DNA from 2 places in the Streptomyces sp. NBC_00239 genome. Region 1 is predicted to be linked to the other one. Evidence: riboswitches for the same ligand, from Rfam matches in the RefSeq annotation. Region 1 holds a riboswitch; the other holds the start of a gene.
The links. Region 1 has a riboswitch for glycine ahead of gcvP (aminomethyl-transferring glycine dehydrogenase). Riboswitches for the same ligand answer to the same signal wherever they lie in the genome.
Positions count from the first base shown of each region.

Region 2: another riboswitch for glycine. It lies ahead of gcvT (glycine cleavage system aminomethyltransferase GcvT); the one in region 1 lies ahead of gcvP (aminomethyl-transferring glycine dehydrogenase).

Region 1 covers NZ_CP108095.1:6,644,741-6,647,941, forward strand. Annotated here, with positions in the region: gene OG764_RS29230 (DNA polymerase IV) at 1-607, shown strand, start outside; gene OG764_RS29235 (PRC-barrel domain-containing protein) at 514-900, opposite strand; glycine riboswitch at 1,014-1,112, shown strand; gene gcvP (aminomethyl-transferring glycine dehydrogenase) at 1,309-3,201, shown strand, end outside.
Region 2 covers NZ_CP108095.1:2,776,355-2,779,555, reverse strand. Annotated here, with positions in the region: gene glyA (serine hydroxymethyltransferase) at 1-446, opposite strand, end outside; gene gcvH (glycine cleavage system protein GcvH) at 475-849, opposite strand; gene gcvT (glycine cleavage system aminomethyltransferase GcvT) at 926-2,041, opposite strand; glycine riboswitch at 2,086-2,212, opposite strand; glycine riboswitch at 2,213-2,321, opposite strand; gene OG764_RS12045 (AAA family ATPase) at 2,495-3,201, shown strand, end outside.

The sequences.
Region 1 (3,201 bases):
GCGCGGGCCCACCGACGACCCGGCCGTGGTGCGGGAGGCGGCCGCCCGGCTGCTGGACGCCGTGGACACCACCGGCGGGGTGCGGCTGCTGGGGGTCGGGGTCTCGGGGCTGGCCGACTACACCCAGGAGGATCTGTTCGCGCAGGCGGCCGGGGAGGCGGAGGCCCGGGCCGCGGAGGAGGCGAGGGCGGCGGAGGAGGCGCGGGCAGCGGGAGGGGAGAGCGGCGCGCCCGGGGCCCGCGAAGGCGGCGGGGCCGGGGAGGAGGGCGGGCCCGCGGCGGAGGGGGCGCTGCCCGAGGGGGCGGGGCCGGCCGGCGTTCCGGCGGCGGAGCGGCACTGGGCGGCCGGCAGTGATGTCCGCCACGCGGAATACGGGCCCGGCTGGGTCCAGGGGAGCGGAGTGGGGCGGGTGACCGTGCGGTTCGAGGAGCCGGGTTCCGCTCCGGGCCGGGTGCGCACCTTCGCGGTGGACGATCCGGGCCTGGAGCCCGCGGAGCCGCTGCCGCTGGTGGGTCAGCCCTCGTCCGTGCTCAGCCGGCCGAAATCGCGGTCCGGTGGCGGGGCGGCCGCCGCGATGTCGCCGGGCAGCGCCACGTCCAGCCCGTAGTGGTGGTAGAGCTGGAGTTCCTGCTCCGGTGAGAGGTGGCGCCCCACCCCGAAATCGGGTGCATCCTTGATGAGAGCGCGTTCGTACGGCACCCGGAGGGTGCCCCCGACCAGCTCGCTGGGCTCCAGCGGGACGAAGGCGTCCCTGCCGAAGAGACCGGTGCGGACGGCCGCCCATTCCGGGATGCCGGTCGCGTCGTCGAGGTACACCTCGTCGACCGTGCCGATCTTGGTGCCATTGCGGTCGAACGCCTTGCGGCCGATCAGGCTGCGCGGATCGATATCGGTCTGCACGGTCCCTCCATTTGGTCGCAACTGCTCCGTTATGACTACAGAAGTGCATATTTGGAGAGGGGGCCACTCGAGGGAGTCCCAGCAACCTCGCTGGTAGTCTGGTTTCCGGCTGCTGACCCTGTGCGGGAGAGTCCCCCGAGTGAACACGACGGGGGCGCCGAAGGAGCAAATCCTCCCCGGAATCTCTCAGGCAGACGTACCGCACGGACGAGGCCACTCTGGAAAGCAGGACGGGCGTCGGACGGGTGTCCGGGACCCTTCCTCACCGACGGTGAAAGCCGGGACCTCCACGGGTTACCCCCAGGAGACCCGGTGAAGCTCTCAGGTTGAGATGACAGAGGGGGAGGCCGTCCGGGTGCCCGCGTCGTGGCACCCCTCGAAGGTCGCGAGACCAGGAGGCCTCCTGCCATGACCGCCCACCGCATTCCGCTTTCCCAGCTCGAGAGCGGCATCCCCTTCGAACAGCGTCACATCGGCCCTGACGCCGAGGCGCAGGCGAAGATGCTCGCCCAGGTCGGCTACGGCTCGCTCGACGAGCTCACCGCCGCCGCGGTGCCGGACGTGATCAAGAGCGCGGAGGCCCTGAACCTCCCCGCCGCCCGTACCGAAGCCGAGGTCCTCGCCGAGCTGCGCACCCTCGCGTCGCGCAACAAGGTCATGTCCTCCATGATCGGCCTGGGCTACTACGGGACCTTCACCCCGCCGGTGATCCTCCGCAACGTCATGGAGAACCCGGCCTGGTACACCGCGTACACGCCGTACCAGCCGGAGATCTCGCAGGGCCGCCTGGAGGCGCTCCTCAACTTCCAGACCGTCGTCGCCGAACTGACCGGTCTGCCCACCTCCGGCGCCTCGCTGCTCGACGAGGGCACTGCGGCCGCCGAGGCCATGACGCTGGCCCGCCGGGTCGGCAAGGTCAAGGGCGGGGTCTTCCTCGTCGACGCCGACGCGCTGCCGCAGACCATCGCCGTCATCGAGACGCGCGCCGAGCCGACCGGCACCGAGGTCGTCGTCGCGGACCTGTCCGCCGGCATCCCCGCCGAGATCGCCGAGCGCGGTGTCTACGGCGTGCTGATCCAGTACCCGGGCGCCTCCGGTGCGGTCCGCGACATCAAGCCGCTGATCGACCAGGCCCACGAGCTCGGCGCCGTCGTCACCGTCGCCGCCGACCTGCTCGCGCTGACCCTGCTCACCTCGCCCGGCGCGCTGGGCGCGGACATCGCCATCGGCACCACCCAGCGCTTCGGCGTCCCGATGGGCTTCGGCGGCCCGCACGCCGGCTACATGGCCGTCCAGGACAAGCACGCCCGCTCGCTGCCCGGCCGCCTCGTCGGCGTGTCCGTGGACGCGGACGGCAACAAGGCGTACCGCCTCGCGCTGCAGACCCGCGAGCAGCACATCCGCCGCGAGAAGGCCACCAGCAACATCTGTACGGCCCAGGTGCTCCTCGCCGTCATGGCCGGCATGTACGCCGTCTACCACGGCCCCCAGGGCCTGCAGACGATCGCCCGCCGCACCCACCGCTACGCGGGCATCCTCGCCGCGGGCCTGAAGGCCGGCGGCGTCGAGATCCTGCACGACGCGTTCTTCGACACCCTCACCGCCCGCGTCCCGGGCCGTGCCGACGAGGTCGTGGCCGCCGCCGCCGAGCGCGGCGTCAACCTGTTCCGCGTCGATGCCGACCACGTCTCCGCCGCCTGCGACGAGACGACGCTGCGCGCCGACATCGAGGCCGTCTGGGCCGCCTTCGGCGTCACCGCCGACATCGAGGCCCTCGACGAGTCCGTCGCCGAGGCGCTTCCCGCCGGCCTGCTGCGCTCCGACGACTACCTGACCCACCCGGTCTTCCACCAGCACCGCTCCGAGACCGCGATGCTGCGCTACCTGCGCAAGCTCTCGGACCGCGACTACGCGCTGGACCGCGGCATGATCCCGCTGGGCTCCTGCACCATGAAGCTCAACGCGACCACCGAGATGGAGCCGGTCACCTGGCCCGAATTCGGTCAGCTGCACCCGTTCGCCCCGGTGGCGCAGGCCGAGGGTTACCTCACGCTCATCAACGAGCTGGAGGAACGTCTCTGCGAGGTCACCGGCTACGACAAGGTCTCCATCCAGCCGAACGCCGGTTCGCAGGGTGAGCTGGCCGGTCTGCTGGCGGTCCGCGCCTACCACCGCGCCAACGGCGACACCCAGCGCACCATCTGCCTCATCCCGTCCTCGGCGCACGGCACCAACGCCGCCAGCGCCGTCATGGCCGGCATGAAGGTCGTCGTCGTCAAGACCGCCGACGACGGCGAGGTC
Region 2 (3,201 bases), 3.9 Mb from region 1:
TCGTCGACGTGGTACGGGACCACGTTGTAGAGCTTGCCGGAGAAGTTGATCTTCATGCCGTGGGTCAGGTGACCGCCGTGGGCCAGGTTCAGGCCCATGATCGTGTCGCCCGGCTTCAGCAGCGCGAACATCGCGGCGGCGTTGGCCTGCGCACCCGAGTGCGGCTGCACGTTCGCGTGCTCGGCGCCGAACAGCGCCTTGATGCGGTCGATCGCGATCTGCTCGACCACGTCGACGTGCTCGCAGCCGCCGTAGTAGCGGCGGCCGGGGTAGCCCTCGGCGTACTTGTTGGTCAGGACCGAGCCCTGGGCCTCCATGACCGCGACCGGAGCGAAGTTCTCCGAGGCGATCATTTCCAGGGTCGACTGCTGGCGGTGGAGCTCGGCGTCGACGGCGGCGGCGACGTCCGGGTCCAGCTCGTGGAGGGAAGAGTTCAGAAGCGACATCGGTATCCCTTAATCCCTACGGTTCCGGTCAGCCCGCGAAGTCGGTGTACTCGTCGGCGGAGAGCAGGTCGGCCGGCTCCTCCGCGACGCGCACCTTGAAGAGCCAGCCGCCCTCGAACGGAGCGGTGTTGACCAGGGACGGGTCGTCGACGACGTCCTGGTTGGCCTCGACGACCTCACCGGTGATCGGGGCGAACAGGTCGCTGACCGACTTGGTGGACTCGAGCTCGCCGCAGGTCTCGCCCGCGGTCACGGTGTCGCCCACCTCGGGGAGCTGCGCGAACACGACGTCACCGAGCGCGTTGGCCGCGAACTCCGTGATGCCGATCGTCGCGACGCCGTCCTCGGCGACCGACACCCACTCGTGCTCCTTGGTGTAGCGCAGCTGCTGGGGGTTGCTCATGACCTGATTCTCCTGGATGCGGGGAAGTGCGAACGGACAGTGGTCTGACGGGGATCGTGCCGGCGGAGCCGGTAGGTCACTTCTGCCGCTTGTAGAACGGCAGGGCGACGACCTCGTACGCCTCATGCGTACCGCGGATGTCGATGCCGACGCCGGAGGTGCCGGGCGCGGCGTGGGCCGCGTCGACGTACGCCATGGCGATCGGCTTGCCCAGCGTCGGGGACGGGGCGCCGGAGGTGACCTCGCCGACGACCTCGCCGCCGACGACGACCGAGAAGCCGGCGCGCGGGACCCGGCGGCCCTCGGCGATCAGCCCGACCAGCTTGCGCGGCGCGGCGGCCGCGGCGCGCTCGGCGGCGGCCTCCAGGGCCGCGCGGCCCACGAAGTCGCCTTCCTTCTCGAACTTCACGACCCGGCCCAGACCCGCGTCGAACGGGGTCAGCGCGGTGGTCAGCTCGTGCCCGTACAGCGGCATGCCCGCCTCCAGGCGCAGCGTGTCGCGGCAGGACAGGCCGGCCGGGACCAGGCCGACGCCCTCGCCGGCCTTCATGAGGGCGTTCCACAGCTCGACCGCGTGCTCGGGCTTGACGAACAGCTCGAAGCCGTCCTCACCGGTGTAGCCGGTGCGCGCGATCAGCGCGGGGACGCCCGCGACGGTGCCCGGCAGGCCGGCGTAGTACTTCAGCCCGTCCAGGTCGGCGTCGGTGAGGGAGGCCAGGATGCCGGGGGACTCGGGGCCCTGGACGGCGATCAGCGCGTACGCGTCGCGGTCGTCGCGGACCTCGGTGTCGAAGCCGGCGGCGCGCTCGGTCAGGGCGTCGAGGACGACCTGCGCGTTGGAGGCGTTCGCGACGACCATGTACTCGGTCTCGCCGAGGCGGTAGACGATCAGGTCGTCGACGATGCCGCCGTCTTCCTGACAGATGTGCGTGTAGCGGGCGCGGCCGACACCGACCGTGGAGATGTTGCCGACCAGCGCGTAGTCGAGCGCCTTGACGGCCTCGGGCCCGGTGAGGGTGATCTCGCCCATGTGCGAGAGGTCGAACAGGCCGGCCTTGGTGCGGACGGCGTTGTGTTCGTCGCGCTCACTGGCGTACCGCAGCGGCATGTCCCAGCCCGCGAAGTCGGTCATCGTCGCGCCGAGCGCGCGGTGGACGGCGTCCAGGGCGGTCAGACGGGGGGTGTTCGTCATAAGGCTGGCTCTCCAAGGCAGGTCCGCGACGGGGCTGAGGACGTTCCTCCCCATCTGTCATCGGAACCTGAGAGGTTCATCACGACCGTACGTGCATACGGAAGCGACTTGCACCTTGGGTGGAGCCGTGCCGGTCTCGTGTCGACCGGTCGGCCCGCTTTTCAGATGTGCCTCGCCCGCGCGGTACGGGGCCTGAGAGATTCAAGGGAGGGACTTGCTCCTTCGGCGTCCGCGGCCGGTCCGGGGGACGGCGGCCGGGGAACTCTCCCGCGCGGATTCAAGCGGCCTTTATGAAGTTGGTCGTGCGGCGTGGCGCGCACATCATTGCACGCACCCGATCCGGGCCGGAACCGTGGGCGGCGCATTACCGTCTCTTTACACTCAGTGGGCATGGGGTCCAGGTGACCCGCCCCCAGCCACCGCTGGGAGGGGCCCCCAGGGGAGGCGATCACTGTGCGGAGATTCGGAGTCCTCGCGGGGACGAGCACGGCGGGCGCCGCGGCGGCCGCGGCCACGCCGGTCGGCGCTGCCGCGGTTCCGGCGCAGCCGGGCGTCCGCCGCCCGGAGGTGCTCGGCGGTCCGCTCGCCGCCGGCCGCCCCGCCGCCGCGGGCCGCGTCCGCGACCTGCGCGGCCTCGGCGGGCGCGGGCCCGGCCGGCTGTCCTTCGGGGCCGGCGACGTCGTCGTGGTCTCGGGCCTGCCCGGCAGCGGCAAGAGCACCCTCATGAAGCGGGCCGTGCCCGACGGCGGCATCGACTCCCAGGACGTCCGCGAGCGCTGGGAGCGCCGGATGCCCGCCCGGCTGCCGTACGGGGCCTACCGGCCGCTGGTGCGGCTCGCCCACTACGCCGGGCTGTGGCAGGCCCTGCGCTCCGGCCGGAGCCTGGTCGTGCACGACTGCGGCAGCCAGGCCTGGGTGCGCGCCCTGCTGGCCCGCGCCGCCCGCCGCCGCGGCCGCTCCCTGCACCTGCTCCTCCTCGACGCGACCCCCGCCCAGGCGCTCGCCGGGCAGGCGGCCCGCGGCCGCGGGGTCTCCGGGTACGCCTTCGACCGCCACCGCGGCACGGTGGCCCGGCTGCTGGACGACGTCGAGCACGGCCGGCTGCCCGCGGGCTGCGCCTCCGCGGTCCTGCTGGACCGGCCCGCGGCCGCCCGGCTGAC